One region of the Kocuria sp. CNJ-770 genome, then DNA from elsewhere that is predicted to be linked to it. Evidence: predicted binding sites of a transcription regulator. Region 1 holds the regulator's gene; the other holds the start of a gene.
The links. The regulator LexA, encoded in region 1, represses DNA repair genes until DNA is damaged. The targets are predictions, from matches to a motif close to TCGAACANNTGTTCGA.
Positions count from the first base shown of each region.

Region 2: BJF77_RS16850 (DUF6504 family protein) is a predicted target of LexA. The motif match lies at 7,290-7,305, and genes of this name have one in related genera.

Region 1 is NZ_MKJW01000022.1:26,261-35,475, forward strand. Features, by position in the region: gene BJF77_RS20940 (LssY C-terminal domain-containing protein) at 1-1,034, opposite strand, end outside; gene dapF (diaminopimelate epimerase) at 1,165-2,130, shown strand; gene BJF77_RS01090 (class I SAM-dependent methyltransferase) at 2,171-2,833, opposite strand; partial or broken gene hflX (GTPase HflX) at 2,954-4,605, shown strand; gene BJF77_RS01100 (ATP-dependent DNA helicase) at 4,610-6,691, shown strand; gene lexA (transcriptional repressor LexA) at 6,795-7,568, opposite strand; gene BJF77_RS01110 (LysM peptidoglycan-binding domain-containing protein) at 7,913-8,332, shown strand; partial or broken gene BJF77_RS22440 (QacE family quaternary ammonium compound efflux SMR transporter) at 8,657-8,725, shown strand; gene BJF77_RS01120 (multidrug efflux SMR transporter) at 8,856-9,176, shown strand.
Region 2 is NZ_MKJW01000140.1:1,715-10,929, reverse strand. Features, by position in the region: gene BJF77_RS16870 (DUF2382 domain-containing protein) at 291-1,274, opposite strand; partial or broken gene BJF77_RS16865 (DNA polymerase III subunit alpha) at 1,361-4,853, opposite strand; gene BJF77_RS16860 (TIGR03885 family FMN-dependent LLM class oxidoreductase) at 4,908-5,876, opposite strand; gene BJF77_RS16855 (fumarylacetoacetate hydrolase family protein) at 5,956-6,624, opposite strand; gene BJF77_RS16850 (DUF6504 family protein) at 6,904-7,227, opposite strand; gene BJF77_RS16845 (GNAT family N-acetyltransferase) at 7,579-8,094, shown strand; gene BJF77_RS16840 (pyridoxamine 5'-phosphate oxidase family protein) at 8,113-8,505, opposite strand; gene BJF77_RS16835 (SOS response-associated peptidase) at 8,529-9,215, opposite strand, start outside.

The sequences.
Region 1 (9,215 bases):
ATGAGCTCCAGGACCAGCAGGGTCATCGCGATCGCGAAGACGGCGTCGCTGAAGTACACGGTCCGGTCGGTGGACTCACCGGCGCCGAACAGCCGGCCGTACGTCTGGGCGGGCCCGGCACGGCGCGGCGGGCGGGCCGGCGACTCATCGGCCATCGGGCCCACCCCCGGGCGCTCGGCCGGCGGGGCCGCCCGCACGTCGAGGACGGGCAGGTGCCCGTCGGTCTCGATGCTGTCCCCGCCCCCGTTGCGGGCGTGGTAGCCGGAGGAGAAGTTGCGCAGCACGTGCACGCGGGCGCCGGCCGAGCGCAGCGCCGCGACGACCAGGTCCCGCTCGGCGTCGGTGCGCGCGGCGACCTTGTGGGTCACCTGCAGCGTGAAGAGGGAGAGCCCGACCCGTCGGTCGAAGGTCGCCGCGCCCACCAGGTCCACGAGCGCGCCGCCCGGCAGCCGCCAACCCGGCGGGCAGACCCAGAAGCGCACGTGGTGCCGCTGGGCGGGACTGTCCGCGACCTCGCGCTCGAAGGCCAGCGCCTGGCGGCGGCCGAAGACGTACAGCGGGCTGACCGGGGCGGCCGGGTAGCTGCGGTGCAGCACCGCGGCGCGGCTGATGTGCCAGGCCGTGGCGGGGGTCAGGGGATCGGCGGCCGTCCAGCCCGCCGCGCGCATGGCCGCGGCCAGCCGCTCCGGGCTGCCCGTGACCGCCAGGTTGACCGGATCGCCCAGCAGCCCGTCGGCGGTGCGGGCGCGCCCGATGAAGTAGTGGGGCACGTAGAGGCCGGTGAGCACCCGGTTCAGGGACGGGAGCAGCACGTACGCCGACAGCGCCCAGACGGGCACGAAGGCCCACACCAGCCGTCCCCCGTCGTCGACGTCCTCGAGCACGAGGTGGTAGACCCCCCAGCCCGCCAGCAGCGCGGTCACCAGCCGCCCGGAGCGGTGCAGCCACAGGACCGCGGTCGGGCCGGGCCCCCGGCGCGCACCCGGGACCGTGCTCCGTGCGTCCGGTGCCCGGTCGCTGCCTCGTGCGTCCACCTGGCCGTCCTCGCCCCCACGTGCTGCACCGGACCCCGGCCGGTGTGCCCCCAGGCTAGCCACGGCGGCGGCACCGGGGAAGGCCGTGACCCCGCCGCGGCGCACGGGCCGGGCCGCGTATCATGTCCGGGTGACCTCAGCGCAGCCCGATACCCTCCCGACCGCCCCGTCCCCGGACGCCGCCGTGCCCTGGGGGGAGCTGCGCGGGCGCAGCTTCGCGAAGGGCCACGGCACGGGCAACGACTTCGTCCTGCTGACCGACCCGGACGCGCAGCTCGCGCTCGACGCCCACCTCGTGTCCCTGGTCTGTGACCGGCACCGCGGCATCGGCGGCGACGGCCTGATCCGGGCGGTGCGCAGCGAGGCCCTGCCCGAGGGCCGGGCCGTGCTGGAGACCGCCCCGGACGCCGAGTGGTTCATGGACTACCGCAACAACGACGGCTCGATCGCCGAGATGTGCGGCAACGGCGTGCGCGTGTTCGTCCACTACCTCGTCCAGCGCGGTCTCGCCGAGGTTCCCGAGGGCGAGGTCCTGCGGATCGGCACCCGCGCCGGGGTGAAGACCGTCGCGCGCACCGACTCCGGCTACGCCGTGGACATGGGCCCCTGGAGCTTCCTGGACGGCGAGACCGCCCGGTCCCGCGGCTCGGACGCCGTCGTGACCGCGAAGGGGCTCAAGGTGCCCCGCCCGGCGCTGTCCATCGGGATGGGCAACCCGCACACGGTCTTGGCGCTCGCCGAGGGGGAGAAGCTCGACCAGCTCGAGCTGTTCACCGCCCCGGTGGTGCGCCCGGAGCCCGAGGACGGCACGAACGTCGAGTTCGTCGTCCCCGCCGACGGCGACGACGACGGCGTGGGCCGGGTCCGCCTGCGGGTGCATGAGCGCGGCGTGGGCGAGACGCAGTCCTGCGGCACCGGCGCGTGCGCGGCGGCGGCGGCGACCCGGTTCTGGGGCGGGCCCACCGCTCCGGACCAGTGGCTCGTGCAGGTGCCCGGCGGGGTCGTCTCCGTGACCTTCGTGCCCGCCCCGGACGGCGCGGAGCACGTGGTCCTCGCCGGCCCCGCCGTGCTCGTGGCCGACGGCACCTTCGTCTGAGCCCCGCCGCCGCGCCCGGCTCGGACCGGCTCCGGCCGGCTCAGGCCGCCCGGTCGACCCGCAGGACGCGGAACCCCTTGTCGGTGGCGTGCCGGGAGACCCGGAAGGACCCGCCCAGCTCGGCCGCCAGCCACTTCTGCAGCGAGTCGGCACCGAGGTTCTTCTGCACCACCAGCCACGCGCTCCCGCCGGGGTTCAGCCGCGGCAGCCAGCGGAGGAGCAGCTCGTGCAGCTGCTGCTTGCCGATCCGGATGGGCGGGTTGGACCAGATGGTGTCGAAGCGGCGGTCCGCCGGCACCTGCTCGGGCAGCAGCACCTCGACGTTGCCCAGGCCCAGGGCAGCCGCGTTGTCACGGGTCAGCCCGAGCGAGCGCTCGTTGACGTCCACCGCCGTGACCCGGGCCCCGGGCGCGGCCTCCGCCAGGCTCAGGGCGATCGGGCCCCATCCGCACCCGACGTCCAGCAGCTCCGCGCCGGCCGGATCGGGAACATTTCGGAGCAGCACGGACGTTCCCTTGTCGAGACCTCGCGGACTGAAGACGCCGTTGGAGGTCTGCAGGACGACCTCCCGCCCGCGCAGGGCCACGGTCACCGGGCGGCGCACCTCCGGCACCGAGGGATCCTCCGAGAAGTAGTGCTCGGTCCCCGGATTCGGGGCCGCCGGGCCGGCGGTGGGATCGGGGGAGTCGGAACGCCGTGTCATAGACGTTCATGCTACCGATCGCGCGGATTCGGTCCGCTCCGCGCAGCTCCACCGCCGAGGCCCCGTCCGTCGGAGCCCGCGACTAGAATTCCAGCAACCACATCCTTTCCGAAAGGAACCATGACCCCGTCGAACAACACCCCTGCCGACCACAGCACCGCGGCTCCCGCGGTGGAGGCCGACAACGGCCTGAGCCGGCAGGACCTCGAGGACGTCGTCGAGCGCGTCCTGTCCCGGGCCCGGGCCCGGGCCCGGGAGGCCGACGCCGGAGAGCGCGCCGACCGCCGGCCCGAGGACTCCGGGTCCGCCGCGAGCGGTCCCCTGACCGGCCGCGCCCGCGAACTGGCCGACAGCGGCCAGGAGCACTCGCAGCACGACGGCGAGCAGCAGGACCTCGACGAGCGCCGCGCGCTGCGCCGCGTCGGGGGCCTGTCCACCGAGCTCGAGGACGTCACGGAGCTCGAGTACCGCCAGCTGCGCCTCGAGCGCGTGGTCCTGGCCGGTCTCTGGACCGAGGGCACCCTCGAGGAGGCGGAGAACTCCCTGCGGGAGCTCGCCGCTCTCGCCGAGACCGCCGGGTCCGAGGTGCTGGACGGCATCGTCCAGCGCCGGCTCAAGCCCGACCCCGCCACGTTCCTGGGCTCCGGGAAGGCCAAGGAGCTGCGCGACGTCGTGGCCGCCACCGGCGCCGACACCGTCATCGTGGACTCCGAGCTGGCCCCGTCCCAGCGGCGCGGGCTGGAGGACGTCGTCAAGGTCAAGGTCATCGACCGCACCGGTCTGATCCTCGACATCTTCGCCCAGCACGCCAAGTCCAAGGAGGGCAAGGCGCAGGTCGAGCTCGCGCAGCTCGAGTACCTGCTCCCGCGCCTGCGCGGCTGGGGCGAGTCCCTGTCCCGCCAGGCCGGTGGCCGCGCCGCCGCCGGTGAGGGCATCGGCTCGCGCGGGCCCGGTGAGACCAAGATCGAGCTGGACCGCCGCCGGATCCGCACGCGGATGGCCAAGCTGCGCCGCGAGATCGCCGCCATGAAGCCGGCCCGGGAGACCAAGCGGCTCAACCGCCGCCGCAACTCCGTGCCCTCCGTGGCGATCGCCGGCTACACCAATGCGGGCAAGTCCTCGCTGCTCAACCGGCTCACCGACGCGGGGTGCTCGTGGAGAACGCGCTGTTCGCGACCCTGGACCCCACGGTCCGCCGGGCGCAGACCCCCGACGGGATCGGCTACACGCTCTCGGACACGGTCGGCTTCGTGCGGTCCCTGCCGACCCAGCTCGTGGAGGCCTTCCGCTCCACGCTGGAGGAGGTCGCCGACGCAGACCTCATCCTGCACGTGGTGGACGCCTCCCACCCGGACCCGGAGGGCCAGATCCGGGCCGTGCGCCAGGTGTTCACGGACATCGACGCGCAGAACATCCCCGAGATCATCGTGCTCAACAAGGTCGACGCCGCGGACCCCTTCGTGGTCGAGCGGATCCGGCAGCGCGAGCGCAACGTCGTGGTCGTCTCCGCCCGCACCGGGGAGGGCCTCGACGCGCTGCGGGAGCGGATCAGCGAGTCCATCCCGCGCCCCGAGACGGTGCTGGACCTGCTGGTCCCGTACCAGCGCGGCGACGTCGTCAGCCGGCTGCACGACTGGGACGCGGAGATCCTGCGCACCGAGCACCTGCCCGAGGGCACGCACCTGCTGGTGAAGGTCCGCGAGGACCTGGCGGCCGAGCTCGCGGAGTTCGCCCCGGAGGACGCGCCCGGCTTCGGCGCCGAGAGCGCCTGAGCCGGTGCCCGCAGCATTCGTCGACGAGTCCGGGCAGGACGTCTCCGGCACACGGCCGGAGACCCTGCCCGGGGCGCAGGACGCCCTGGGCCTGCTCGACACCGCCGTCACGGCGATGGGCGGGCAGGTCCGGGACGGGCAGCGGCTGATGACCGGCAAGGTCGCGGAGGCCCTCGACCGCGGCCGGCACCTGCTGGTCCAGGCCGGCACCGGCACCGGCAAGTCCCTCGCCTACCTGGCCCCGCTCGTGGCCCACGCCCAGCACGCGGACAAGCCGGTGGTCGTGGCCACCGCGACCCTCGCCCTGCAGTCTCAGATCGTGGGCCGGGACGTCCCCCGCCTGCTGGCCGCCCTGGAGGGAGAGCTCGAGCACGAGGTCGACGTCGCCCTGCTCAAGGGCCGCAGCAACTACGCGTGCCTGCACAAGCTCGAGGGCGGCTACCCGTCCGAGGACGACCCCGGCGCGCTCTTCGCCCTGCCCGACGCCGCCCCGCACCCCGGCGCCGCGCAGCCGGAGACCACCGAGCAGCCCGGCCGGCTGGGCCAGGAGGTCCAGCGCCTGCGGGAATGGGCGCGCGCCACCGACACCGGTGACCGCGACGAGCTGCTCCCGGGCGTGAGCGACAAGGCGTGGCGCCAGGTCTCCGTGACCGCCAAGGAGTGCCTGGGCCGCAGCTGCCCCCTGGTCGAGCAGTGCTTCGCCGAGCTCGCCAAGCAGCGGGCCGGGGAGGCGGACATCGTGATCACCAACCACGCCCTGCTCGCGATCAACGCGTTCGAGGGCATCACGGTCCTGCCCGAGCACGACGTCGTGGTGATCGACGAGGCCCACGAGCTGCAGGACCGGGTCACGGGGGCGGTCACCGGCCAGCTCTCCGCGGCCATGGTGCGCGCGGCGGCGGCCTCCGCGCGCAAGCACACCGCCGCGAACCCCGACTCCCTCACCGCCGGTGCCGCCAACCTGGAGGCCGCGCTGCTGGGCGCGCCCGCCGAACTGCTGCACCGGGGCCTCGACGGCGCCCAGGCGGCGGCCGTGGCCCAGGTCCGGGACGCCGCACGCACGGTCATGAGCGAGTCGAAGGGCGGCTCCGGGGGTGAGAAGGACGGGGACGCCGGACGGCAGATGGCCCGCTCACGGGTCAGCGACGTGCTGGAGCTGGCCGAGCGCATCCTCGCCGCCGCCGACTCCCGCGAGGTGCTCTGGATCTCGCGGCAGGGCGGCTGGGAGCCCGGCCGCGGCTACGTCCCCGCCGAGGACACCGACCCGGCCACCCTGCACGTGGCGCCGCTGTCGGTGGCCGGGACCCTGCGGGAGGGCCTCTTCGACGGCCGCACCGTGGTGCTGACCTCGGCCACCCTCTCCGTCGGCTCCTCCTTCGACGCCGCCGCCGGGGCCCTCGGGCTCCGCGGCGAGGGCGCCCCGCGCTGGGAGGGCGTGGACGTGGGCAGCCCCTTCGACTACCCGCGGCAGGGGATCCTTTACCTCGCCAAGCACCTGGAGAAGCCGGGCCGGCGCCTGACCGAGGCCCAGCTGGAGGAGATGCTCGCCCTGCTCGAGGCCTCGCGCGGCGGGGCACTGGGCCTGTTCTCCTCCCGCCGGGCGGCGGAGGAGGCCGCGGAGGCCCTGCGCGGGCGCACCGACCTGCCGATCCTCTGCCAGGGGGAGTCCTCGCTGGCCGGGCTCGTCCAGGAGTTCACGGACGACCCCGCCACGAGCCTGTTCGGGACGATGAGCCTGTGGCAGGGCGTCGACGTGCCGGGGGCCTCGTGCCGGCTGGTGATGATCGACCGGATCCCCTTCCCGCGTCCGGACGACCCGCTGTCCACGGCCCGCAGCCGGGCCGCCGAGCGGGCGGGGAGCAACGGGTTCATGTCCGTCTCCGCGACGCACGCGGCCGTGCGGCTGGCCCAGGGCGCCGGCCGGCTCATCCGGGCCGGTGGGGACCGAGGTGTCGTGGCGATCCTGGACTCCCGCATCGCCACGGCCCGCTACGGGGGGTTCCTGCGCGGGTCGCTGCCGCCGCTGTGGACCACCACGGACCGCTCGGTGGTGCTCGGGGCCCTGGCGCGCCTGGCGACGGCCTGACCCGGTCAGGACGCGGCACGGGGCCCGGCCGAGCGGCCGGGCCCCGTGCCGCTGCGGGCGCCGGACAGCGGGTTGTCGGACAGCGCGTGCCGGACAGCGGCTCTCAGAGGCTGCGCAGCACCGAGACGACCTTGCCCATCACCGTGGCGTGGTCCCCGAGGATGGGCTCGTAGCGGGTGTTCTGCGGCAGCAGCCAGGTGTGCCCGTCGCGCTGGCGGAAGGTCTTCACCGTGGCCTCGTCGTCGAGCAGGGCGGCCACGATGTCCCCGTTGTCGGCGGCGCTCTGCCGGCGGACCACGACCCAGTCGCCGTCGCAGATGGCGGCGTCGATCATGGAGTCGCCCTTGACCCGCAGCATGAACAGCTCGCCGTGGCCCACCAGCTGGCGGGGCAGCGCCAGCACGTCCTCCACGTCCTGCTCGGCGGTGATGGGCCCGCCGGCGGCGATGTGGCCCACCAGGGGCACCATCGTCACGTCCGCGGAGGTGGACAGCTCCGCCATGCCGCCCGGTGCACCGGCACGGGGGCCGCGGGGCGCGTCCGCCGGCTCGTGCGGGGCCTCCGGGGTCGCCGGGGCGGCCGCGTCGCGCAGCTGCAGGGGCGTGAGGACCTCCATCGCCCGGGGGCGCTTCGGATCCCGGCGCAGGTAGCCCAGCTTCTCGAGCTGGGAGAGCTGGTGGGTGACGCTGGAGAGGGAGGCCAGGCCCACGAGGTCGCCGATCTCGCGCATCGAGGGCGGATATCCGTGCTCGGCGATGGAGCGCTGGATGGCCTCGAGGATGGTGCGCTGGCGCACGCTGAGACCCCGGCCGCGGGCGCGGCCGCCGGTGCGCCCGGCCCGGGCGCGGGACTCCTCGGGGGTGGGGGGCTGAGCCATGGGAGCGTCGTCCTTTCGCGTCCGGCTGGTGGTGCCTCCGGTGCGCGCCGGCCCCGTTCCGATGTCGGACCCGGGTGCTTCGATGGGTCTCAGCCAGCAGGGAGCCGGGGGAAGTCGGAACGCGTGCCGGCCCGAGGCCCGAACGTGCTCCCAGCCTAGGCGACACGCCGTGTGTCTTCAAACATATGTACGACCCGGTGTCGACAGCCTTCGCAGACGCGTGCTAGACATGGGTCATCGGTATTCGAAAGTATGTTCGATCGCATGCAGGCCCGGACGGGCCGCCGGTCGGACCGGTGTTCGAGATCGCCCGCCCCGTGCGGGAACGTCAAGGAGTTCATGTCATGAGTGCCAGTGCCACCCTCAGCGCCGTCGTCGCGCGCCGCCCCCGGCCCCTCGGCGGCCCGGCCCGCGCGGCCCGCCGGGCCCGCCCGTCGGCAGGGACCTCCCGCGCTCCGCTGGTCCTGACCCGGCGGGGTCGCCTGGTGCTGCTGGGCCTGCCCGTGCTGGCCGGCTCCGCGGCACTGGTCGTGCTCGCCGTGATCTTCCTCGTCCCGTCCACGGCCACGGCCACCAGCGAGCCCGTCACGGGGGCCGGGACGGAGCAGGCCACGGTGCACCCCGGGCAGAGCCTGTGGGACCTGGCCGTGCAGGCCGACCCGGAGCGGGACCCGCGGGACGTCATGGACGAGATCGTGGAGCTCAACGACCTCGACAGCTCTCTCCTCCACGCGGGCCAGCTCCTGGAGGTCCCCGCCGCCTGACGGGCCGTCCGTCCCGGCCGGCCGAACGCCGGACCTGCCGCCGGGCACTCCGTCCCGGCGCCGTGCTCCGCGTCGGTAGGGTCGGGGCATGAGCCCTGGAGCCCGCCGTCCGCGTCCCGACCACGGCAGCCCGCCGTCCATCGTGTCCGCCCGTGGTGCCCCGCGGCCTCCCCGGAGCCGGAGGGACACCGTCTGGCCGCTGCTGGGCGCCGCGATCTGCAGCGAGGTGGCCGCCTCGCTGGCCCTGAAGGCCGCCCTGGAACACCCGGCTGGTACCTGCTCGTCGTCTCCGGCTACAGCGCCGCGTTCGTGTTCCTCGCGGCGGTGCTGCGCCGCGGGCTGCCCGTCGGCGTGGCCTACGGGATCTGGGCGGCCACGGGCGTGACGCTCACCGCCCTCCTGGCGGCCCTGGTCTTCGGGGAGGTCCTGAGCCCGCTGGTGCTCGCCGGCATCGCCTGGTGGTCGCCGGGGTGCTCTGCGTGGAGGTCGGCGCCCACCGGGCAGCCGGGGACGGCGGCGCCTGATGGCCTGGCTGTACCTGACCGGGGCGATCCTCACCGAGGTCGCCGCCACCCTGTCCCTGCGGGTCGCGGCGCAGGGCCGCCGGCGCTGGTACGCCGCCGTGCTGGCCGGCTACCTGCTCGCGTTCACGCTGCTCGCCCTCGCCCTCCGCCAGGGTCTGGGGCTGGGCGTGGCCTACGGCATCTGGGCCGCGGCGGGCGTGGCGCTCACCGCGGTCGCGGGCCGGCTGCTCTTCGGCGAGCCGCTGAGCCGGCTCATGGTGCTGGGCATCGCGCTCATCATGGGCGGCGTGCTGCTGATCGAGCTCGGCGCCGCCCACTGACCCCTCCACCCCGCTCGAGCCCTCCGCGGGCGGGCGCCG
Region 2 (9,215 bases), on a different contig from region 1:
GAGGGGTCTCCTTCGGTCGGCAACGGCACGCACCCGTACGGGGGGCACGCGGCAGCGGCACCGGCGGGCGGCGCGCACTGCATCGATGGTACCCGTCCGGTGCGGTGCCGACCGGTGCGCACCGGTGCTGACCAGTGGGGGTGCGGCCGGGCCCGGCCTGCTGGGCGGCCGCGCCCGGCGCTCCGGCCCGGCGGAGCCCGGCCCGTGCCGGCCCCGGCACCAACCGGGCCCGGCACGACGACGGGCCCCCGTCACCTCGCGGTGACGGGGGCCCGGGACGCTCGGTGCGATCAGATGCGGTCGCGGCGATCGCGGTCGGTGAGGCCGGTGCCGCGCTCGGCGTCGGTCTCGACCTCGACCTGCTCCTTGCGGACGTCGGCGTCGACGCGCTCGGTGTCGCGGACGGTCTCCTTCTCGATCCCGACCTTCTCGACGCCCACGGTCTCCTTGGCGACGACGGGGCGCTCCTCGTGGAGGGTCACCTCGACGTCCTCCTCGCCGATGGTGCCGGTGGTGGCCTCGGTGCCGCTGAGCGGAGTGCGCTCGACCCGGACCTCCTCGCGCTCGACGGGGACGTCGACGGTCTCGTGCTCGGTCACCACGTACTTGCGCAGGCGGGCGCGGCCGGTCTCCTGCTGCTCCTTGCCGACGTGCAGCTGCTCCTCGTGGCGGACCACACCGGTGTCGTCACGGTCGGTCAGGTCACGATCACGGTCGGTCAGGTCACGATCACGGTCCGTGAGGTCACGGTCGGTGACGCTGCGGTCCACGTCGGCGATCCCGGCGGTGCTGTTGCGGTCGGTGGCGTCGCGGTCGACCTCGGCGTAGCCGGCGGTGCCCCCGCCGGGCACGGCGTTGCGGTCGGTGTCGAGCGTGTCGCCGGCGTCACGGCCGGTGGTGCCGGTGCCGGTGTAGTCGGTCGTGGCGTAGTCCGTCCGGGTGTCGCGGTCGCCGCCGGTGCCGGAGTAGTTCATCTTGTAGTAGCGGTAGATCTCCTCCTCCTCGGCCGGGGAGAGGTGCTGGTCCGCGTCCACGTTCGGGGCGTCCTTGACCACACCCTTGGCGTAGGGGAGCACGAGGCGGTCGCCGTCCTGCCGGGCGCCCTCGACCGGGACGAAGCTCTCCTTGGTGCCGAACAGACCGGTGTTGACGGTCACGAAGGTGACCTCCTCGGTGTTGTCGTCCAGAAAGACCTGCTCGACCTTGCCGATCTTGTCGCCGTCCGAGTCGTAGGCGGTGGCCGAGAGCAGTGCGTTGACGTCGTACGTAGCCATGAGAACTCCTTCTCTTCATCAGCTGGAGAACGGGCGCCCGGAAGGGGCCCGCCGCGGACGAACCCCGCCGGGGGGCGGGGTGCAGCTCATCCGCTGTTATTAGTAACCATACTGGCTATCAGCCCGCTGGCCAATGGATTCTCCGAGAGTGAAACTGCTGGATCCGCGCCGGTCTCCGGCGCATGATGCCCCGGCCCCGGTCCGCCCACCGGTCCGCTCACCGGGCGGGGGCGCGGACCGATGGGCGACCGGGCGCGGACGGCCGCCGGGGTCGCCGGGTCGGCGAGGTCCCAGGCCTGCTCCGCGCTGAGACTGATCCCGCGGGGGCCGGTGCGCCGGATGCGCCCGCGCACCAGCAGCAGCCGCGTGCCGAACAGGTGCTGCCCCGAGCGCTCCTGGGCGTCGGGGAAGAAGGCGCAGTCCACCGCGCCCGTGCCGTCGTCGAGACTGACGAAGACCACCCGCCGGCCGCTGCGCATGGGCGGGGTCATGGTCGAGACCCGCACCCCCGCCACGAGCACCTCGGAGCGGTTGCGTAGCTCCAGCAGCCGCTCTGCGGGCACGACCCCCAGCTCCCGCAGCAGGGGCGCCCAGCTGTCCAGGAGGTGCGCCGAGACGTCGACGGCGAGCAGGTCCAGCTCGGTGCGCACCTTCTCCTCGACGGTGGGCTCGGGCCGCTCCGCGGGCAGGCCCCGCAGCTCCAGGTCCCCCAGGTCCAGGGCCAGCTGCCCCTGGACCTCCCGGCTCCCCGGGGTCGCCGGGGCGGGCGGCGCTGTCCGCCCGGACGCGCAGGGCGTGCACCAGGTCGGCGCGGGAGGCGGTCCCCCCGGAGCGGCGCAGCAGGCCGTCGAAGGCGCCGACGGCGGCGAGGCGCTCGAGGGTGCGCCGAGCGGGGCGGGCCCGCTGCCGCAGGTCCGCGAGGGAGGCGTAGGGCTGCCCGGCCACGATCCGGCGCACCTCGGCCTGCGAGACCCCGTGGATGCCCGTCAGGGCCAGGCGCACCCCCAGGCGCCCGGGGTCCTCCGTCAGCCGCTCCACCCGGTAGTGCTCGTCGGAGCGGTTGACGTCCACCGGCAGGACCGGGATGCCCATCCGCCGCGCCTCCCCCACGAGCAGGCGCTTGGGGTACATCCCGGGGTCGTGCTCCCAGAGCCCGGCCAGGAAGGCCTCCGGGTGGTGGGCCTTCAGCCACGCGGACTGGTAGGTGGGCACCGCGAAGGCCGCCCCGTGGGCCTTGCAGAAGCCGAACGAGCCGAAGGCCGCCAGAATCCCCCACACCCGGTCCACGACGTCCAGCGGGTACTTCCGCTCCCGGGCCCGCTCCCGGAAGTACGTCTCCACCTCGAGCTGCCGGTCGGAGCCGAGCCGGCGGCGCAGCTCGTCGGCCCGGGCGAGACCGCAGCCGGTGAAGGCGTGGAGGATGCGCAGGACCTGCTCGTGGAAGACGGTCACCCCGTGGGTCTCCGCGAGGATCGGGTCGAGGCGCGGATGGACGGAGGCGGGCCGGGACCAGCCGTGGCGGTGCTCCAGATAGGGCCGGACCATGTCCGAGTGCATGGGGCCGGGACGGAAGAGGGAGATGTCCACGATGAGGTCGCCGAAGCTCGTCGGCGCCATCTTGCCGATGAGCTCGCGCTGGCCCGGGGACTCGATCTGGAAGCAGCCCAGGGTGTGGGTCGAGCGGATGAGCTCGAACGTGGCCTCGTCGTCGACGGGGACGGACTCCAGGTCCAGGCGGGGCCGTCCCGGGTGGATGCGGGCCACCTCCTCGACGGCGTGGGCGAGGGCGGACTGCATCCGCACGCCGAGGACGTCGAGCTTGAGCATGCCCATGGGGTCCATGTCGTGCTTGTCGAACTGGCTCATCGGCATCCCGGCCCCGCCGGTCTGCACCGGGGTGCGGTCCAGGAGGGAGCGGTCCCCCAGGATCACCCCGCACGGGTGCATGGAGATGTGCCGGGGCAGGCGGTCCAGGCGCTCGGTGAGGTCAACGAGCAGGTCCAGCTGCTTCTCCCGGGACACCTGCTCGGCGAACTCCCGCAGCTCCGGCTGGCGGGCGAGGGTCTCGCGCAGGGTCGAGGCCGGCAGGTGCCACAGCTGCTTGGCCACCGTGTCCACGGTCTCGGGGTCCAGCCCGAGCGCCAGCCCCGCGTCCCGGACGGCGCCGCGGGCCCGGTAGGCGTTCTGCATGCTCATGAGGCTCACCCGCTCCGCGCCGAAGCGGTCGAAGATCTCCCGGTAGACGCGGTGGCGCTGGGCGGACTCGACGTCGATGTCGATGTCCGGCAGGGTCGAGCGGTGGGGCGAGAGGAAGCGCTCGAAGAGCAGGTCGTGCTCCAGGGGGTCCACCTGGGAGACGTCGAGCAGGTAGTTGACGAGCGAGGAGACCCCGGAGCCGCGGGCGGCGTGCCGGACGCCCATCGCCCCGATCATCGCCGAGACCTCGGCCACGGTGAGGAAGTAGGAGGCGAAGCCCAGCTCCCCGATCACCCCCAGCTCCCGGTCCAGCCGGGACCGCACCGCCGGGCTCGCCCGGCGGCCCGGGTAGCGCCGCGCCAGACCGTCCTCGCAGCGGGCCCGCAGCTCCGCGGGCGCCGGGCGCCGCAGGCCCAGCACGGAGGCCTCGGGCACCACCGGGCGGCCCCACCCGCAGTCGGCCACCGGGTCCAGGCGGCTGCGGTCGGCGATCCGCTGGGTGCCCGCCAGCAGGGCCGTGGCGCCCGCGGTCCCGAGGTCGGCGGCCCGGGCGATCTCCGCGGCCAGCGAGCGCATCTGCCGGGTGGACTTGAGCCAGCCCTGGCCGTTGGGCTGCAGCGGCTCCGCCGGGGGCGCCCTCCGGTCGGCGGCCCCGCTGCCGGTCGGACCGGCCCGGCCGAGGGCCTCGAGCGGGGTGAGGGCGCGGGCGGCGTCGAGGACGTCGGCGGTCGCCGCCTCGGCGGGGGTGGCGTAGCGCACCGCGTTGGTCAGCACGGGGGTCAGCCCCGCCTCGGCGGCGGCGCGCAGCAGCCGGGCCGCGTGGGAGGTGCTGCACGCGGTGCCGGGGGCGGCCAGGTGGGTGACCACCTCCACGGCGAGCGCCTCCGCCGGCAGCCGGGCCCGCCAGCGGGCCAGGGCGGCGCGGCCGGCGCGGTAGCGGCGGGCGGCGAGCGCCTGACCGACGTCGGAGGCCGGCCCGAGCAGCACGGTCAGCAGGGGCCGGTGCGCCGGGGCGGACGGCGTGGGCGGCGATCTGGTCCGGGTCCACCCGGCCGGGACGCCGCCGGCGTGGGCGGCGGAGACGAGCCGGCACAGGGCGGCGTAGCCGGCGCCGGCGGTCCCGCCGGCGGCGAGGACCAGCACGCGGCCGAGGACGCGCTCGCGTCCGGGGCCGTACAGGGCGAGGTCGGCGCCCAGGACGGGGTCGATGCCGTGCTCCCGGCACGCGTCCAGGTGCTTGACCGCGCCGTAGAGGCCGTCCCGGTCGGTGCAGGCGAGCACCTCCGCGCCGTCCGCGGCGGCCGCGGCGACGAGGGCGGAGGGCCGGCTCACCCCGTAGTGGGCGCTGAAGGCGGTGGCGACGTGCAGGTGCGGAAAGCTCACACCGGTATTCGAATATGTGTTCGAACTTAAGTCAATTGCAAACGCCGGGGCGGGTCACGCCGCGGCGAACTGGGGCAGCACGGCGTCCCCGAAGGCGTCGAGGAAGGCCGCCTGCTCCTGCCCCACGTGGTGCAGGTGGATCTCGTCGAAGCCGAGCTCGGCGTACTCGTGCAGCCACTGCGCGTGCCGGCCGAGGTCGGCGGAGACGTTGACCGCCCCGGCGATCTGCTCGTCCCCGACGTCCTGCTGGACCGCCTTGCGCTGGTAGTCCTGCGGGGAGGCGAGCTCGGCCATGGTGACGGGGTCGAAGACGTTGGTGCGCCACTGCTCGAAGGCGATGGCCCGGGCCTGCTCCGGGGAGGGCGCCCAGCTCAGGTGCACCTGCAGCGCGGCCCGCCCGGTGCCGCCGGCCTCGCGCCAGGTCCCGAGCATCCGCCGCAGGTCCTCGAGGGGCTGGTTGACGGTGATGAACCCGTCGGCCACGGGGGCGAAGCGGCGGACGGTGGCCGGGGTGAGGGCGGCCACCAGCAGCGGCGGCGCGACCTCCGGGGGGTCCCAGACCCGGGCGCGGTCGGCGTGCAGCGGTGCGCGGCGGCTGACCTCCTCCCCGGCGTGCAGACGGCGGACGACGTCGAAGCTCGCCTCGAGGAACTGCTGGCGCTGCTCCTTTCCTGGCCACTCGGGGCTGACCGGGCGCTCGTTGAGCCGCTGCCCGCTGCCCAGGGCGGCCCAGAGCCGGCCGGGGAACATGCGGGCGAGCGTGGCCGTGGCCTGGGCGGTGACCACGGGGTGGTAGCGCCGGCCCGGGGCGTGCACGAACCCGAACGGCAGGGCCGTGGTGGCCAGCGCCGCACCCAGCCAGGACAGGGCGAAGCCGGAGTGTCCCTGGCGCGGGGACCACGGCTCCAGGTGGTCGGAGCACATGGCGGCGCCGAAGCCGGCCTGCTCGGCGTGCCGGACGTCGCGCAGCAGCTGCTCGGGCGGGATCTGCTCGTGGGAGGCGTGGAAGCCGATGGTCGCCATGGGGCCCTCCGGTCGGGGTCGGGTCGGGATGGGTGCCGTCGGCCGGCCCGGTCGGCCGGGCCGGGTCGGGAGGCCCGGGTCAGGAGGTCCGGACCAGGAGCTCCTCGGCGGGGGTGCAGACGTTGCGCAGCTGCCCGATGCCCTCGATCTCGGTGACGACCTCCTGGCCGTCGCGCAGCCAGATCCGGCGGGGCTTCTTGGCCAGGCCCACTCCGGCGGGGGTGCCGCAGGCCACGAGGTCCCCGGGCTCGAGGGTCAGGAACCGGCTGAGGTACTCGACCAGCGCCACGGCGGAGAAGATCATCCGGTCGGTGCGGGAGTCCTGGTGGAGCACGCCGTCGACGCTGCAGCGCACGGCCAGCCCCTCCTCGGGGTCGACCTCGTCCGGGGTCACGACCACGGGCCCCACCGGGGTGGTGCGGTCGAAGTTCTTGCCCTGGAACCACTCGGAGGTCCGGCCCTGCCAGTCCCGCACGGAGATGTCGTTCATGATCGTGTACCCGGCGATGGCGGCGCGGGCCTGCTCCGGCGTGGCGTGGCGCAGGGGCGAGCCGATCACCGCGGTCAGCTCGGCCTCCCAGTCGATCTTCTCGGACTCCTCCGGCATGGCGATGGGGTCGGTGGGGCCGATGAGCGCGGTGGCGTACTTCGCGAAGATCGTGGGGTGCTCCGGGATCTCCTGGCCCACCTCCTCCGCGTGGTCGTAGTAGTTGAGCCCCGCGCACAGGATCTTGCCGGGGCGCAGCACGGGCGTCGCCAGCTCCTCCGGGGCGGGCGCGGGACCCGGCTCCCCGGCCGGCCGCAGGTCGCCCCCGGCGAGGAGGGCCCCGACGTCGGGACGGGCAGGTAGACGGTCTCCCCCGCCTCCTGGCGGAAGGCCTGGGTGGTGCCGTTCCGTCGCACGGTGCCGAGTCTCACGGGTGCCGCCTTTCTGTGCCGCGGATGCTGCGCCTCCGGGCTCCCCCGCGCGCGGCGGGCGGGCCCTGCCCTCCGATCCTATGCGCCCGGGGCGCGGTGGCCGGCGCCCCTAGGCACAGCGCACCACCTGGGCCCCCGAGGCGCTGGTGGCCGCCAGCAGCCGCCAGCGACCGGTGTCGAGGGTGTGGACGAGCTCGAGGGTCAGCAGCTCCGAGCGGACGGTGAGCTGGACCTGGACCCGCCACATCTGCTGGTCCACCGCCCCGATCCCGCGGTCCTTGGGCAGCCGGGCGTCCTCGGCCCACCACGCCCGGCGCTCGTACCAGCGCACGGGGTCCTGCGCCACCCGGTAGCCCCGTCCGCGCCAGCGCACGGTCACCGGCACGCCGCCGGCGTCGCAGTCCACCTCGACGCCCTCCGTCAGAAAGCCCACGACGGCCCCTCCCCTCCTCGGTCCCGGCGCCCGCCGCGCGGCGCGCCCTGTCCCCTGGAAGCTAGAACACCTGTACGACAGGCTAACCCTCGGCATGGTCCCGGCGGAACACGTGTTCCCCATCGGCGGCCGCGTCCGCACGGGCTGGCCGCCGCCCTGCTCCGCGCCCGGGGAGCGCCGGGGCAGCACCGAGGGAGCACCGGGGGAGCCACCGGGGAAGCATGGACAAGACCAGCGAAATGGATACGCTGAAAGCACGGAGGGCTTGCCCCGCGAGACCCCCCGGGTCGTCCCCTGTCCCCTCGCCCGACCCACGCCGGATCACCCGGCGCCGACATCACGGAGGCCTCCATGACCGGAACCATCACGCTGATCGCCCACACGGCGGAGAACACCAGGACTCCTGCCGTGTCCCTGCGTCCGGCCACCCCGGAGGACGCCGAGAGCCTCGCCCAGCTCTACTACTCCTCCTACGAGCAGGGCGGCGTCTCCAGCCTCGAGGAGGCGCGCACGGTGATCCGGGGCGTCTTCGACGGCGAGTACGGGCCCTTCCTGCCCGAGGCCTCGCCGGTGGTGGTGGACGACGACGGGACCGTCGTGGCCGCGGCCCTGGTCCTGGCCCGGCGCGTCGGCGACGACCTGCCCGACACCCCCTACATCTTCGAGCTGTTCACGGCGGCCTCCCGCCGCCGGCAGGGCCTGGCCGAGCAGCTGGTGCGCTGCGCCATGAGCACCCTCTACGACAACGGCTACGACCAGGTGAGCCTGCGCATCGCGGAGGACAACGCGGCGGCGCTCGCGCTGTACCTGACGCTCGACTTCAACCGCTGGGTCCCCGAGACGGACTACGAGACGGACTACGTCTGAGCCGTGGCGGGGCCGGGCTCACAGGGTGAGGTCCTCCCGGACCGGGGGGTCGGCCGCGACGTCCACGAAACGGGCCCAGTGCAGGCGCACGGCCACGAGCCGGGTGCTGTCCTTGCCCGTGGCTCCCGGGTGACGGGACTCCAGCAGCTCGCCGGCGTCCTGCGCCGCGGGGCCCTCGAGCACCGCGGCGCGCCCCTCGAGCTGGAACTCCTGGCCGTCCCCCGAGACCACCACGAGGGAGACCCGGGGGTCGGCCCGCAGGTTCGCGTACTTGCGGCTGCGCTCGTTCGTGCCGAAGACCAGCCGCCCGTCCTCGTGGGCCGTGAGGTTGATCCACGCGGACTCGGGGCAGCCGGTGCCGCTGTTGGTCGCCACGACCCCGCCGCCGTGGGTCCGCACGAAGTCGCGGATCCGGCGGAGGGCCTCCCCGGCGCTCAGAACAGGCTCCGCTGCGGGAGGACGAGCTCCGGGGAGTTGTTGCGCACGTTGCCGACGGCCGGGTCCACCGGGTCCAGCACCCACCGGGCGGCCGTCCGGTGCGCCTCGGCCCGGACCAGGTCCACCAGCTGCGGGGCGTCGTCCTCCCCCGGGCGCAGCCAGTCGTCGACGTGCTCGGGGGCCAGCGGGATCGGCATCCGGTCGTGCAGCTCGTGCAGCTCGCCCAGCACGGGGTGCTCGGCGGAGGGCTCCGGGGAGTCGGTGGTGAGGATCGAGCAGGACAGCAGCCACGTGCTGCCCCCGCCGTCCCGGCCGGGCTGCAGGGCCGCCGAGTGCAGCTCCGCGCCCTCGGGCACCCGCCACCACTCGTAGACCCCGGCGAACCAGATGGTCTCCTCCGGGTCGGCCGGGTGGACGTAGTAGGGTTGCTTGCGCCCGCCCTTGCCGGGGCCCGGCTCGCGCTTCCACTCGTAGTAGCCGTTGGCGGGGACCGCGCACCGGCGGGCGCGGACCGCCTTGCGGAAGGACGGCTTCTCCAGGACGGTCTCCGACCGGGCGTTGAACATCTTCGACCCGACCGCGGGGTCCTTGGTCCAGCCCGGGACCAGTCCCCAGCGGGCCACGTGCAGCTCGCGCACCAGCTCCCCGCCGTCGTCCCGGCCGTCCCCGCCCGCCAGGCGCTC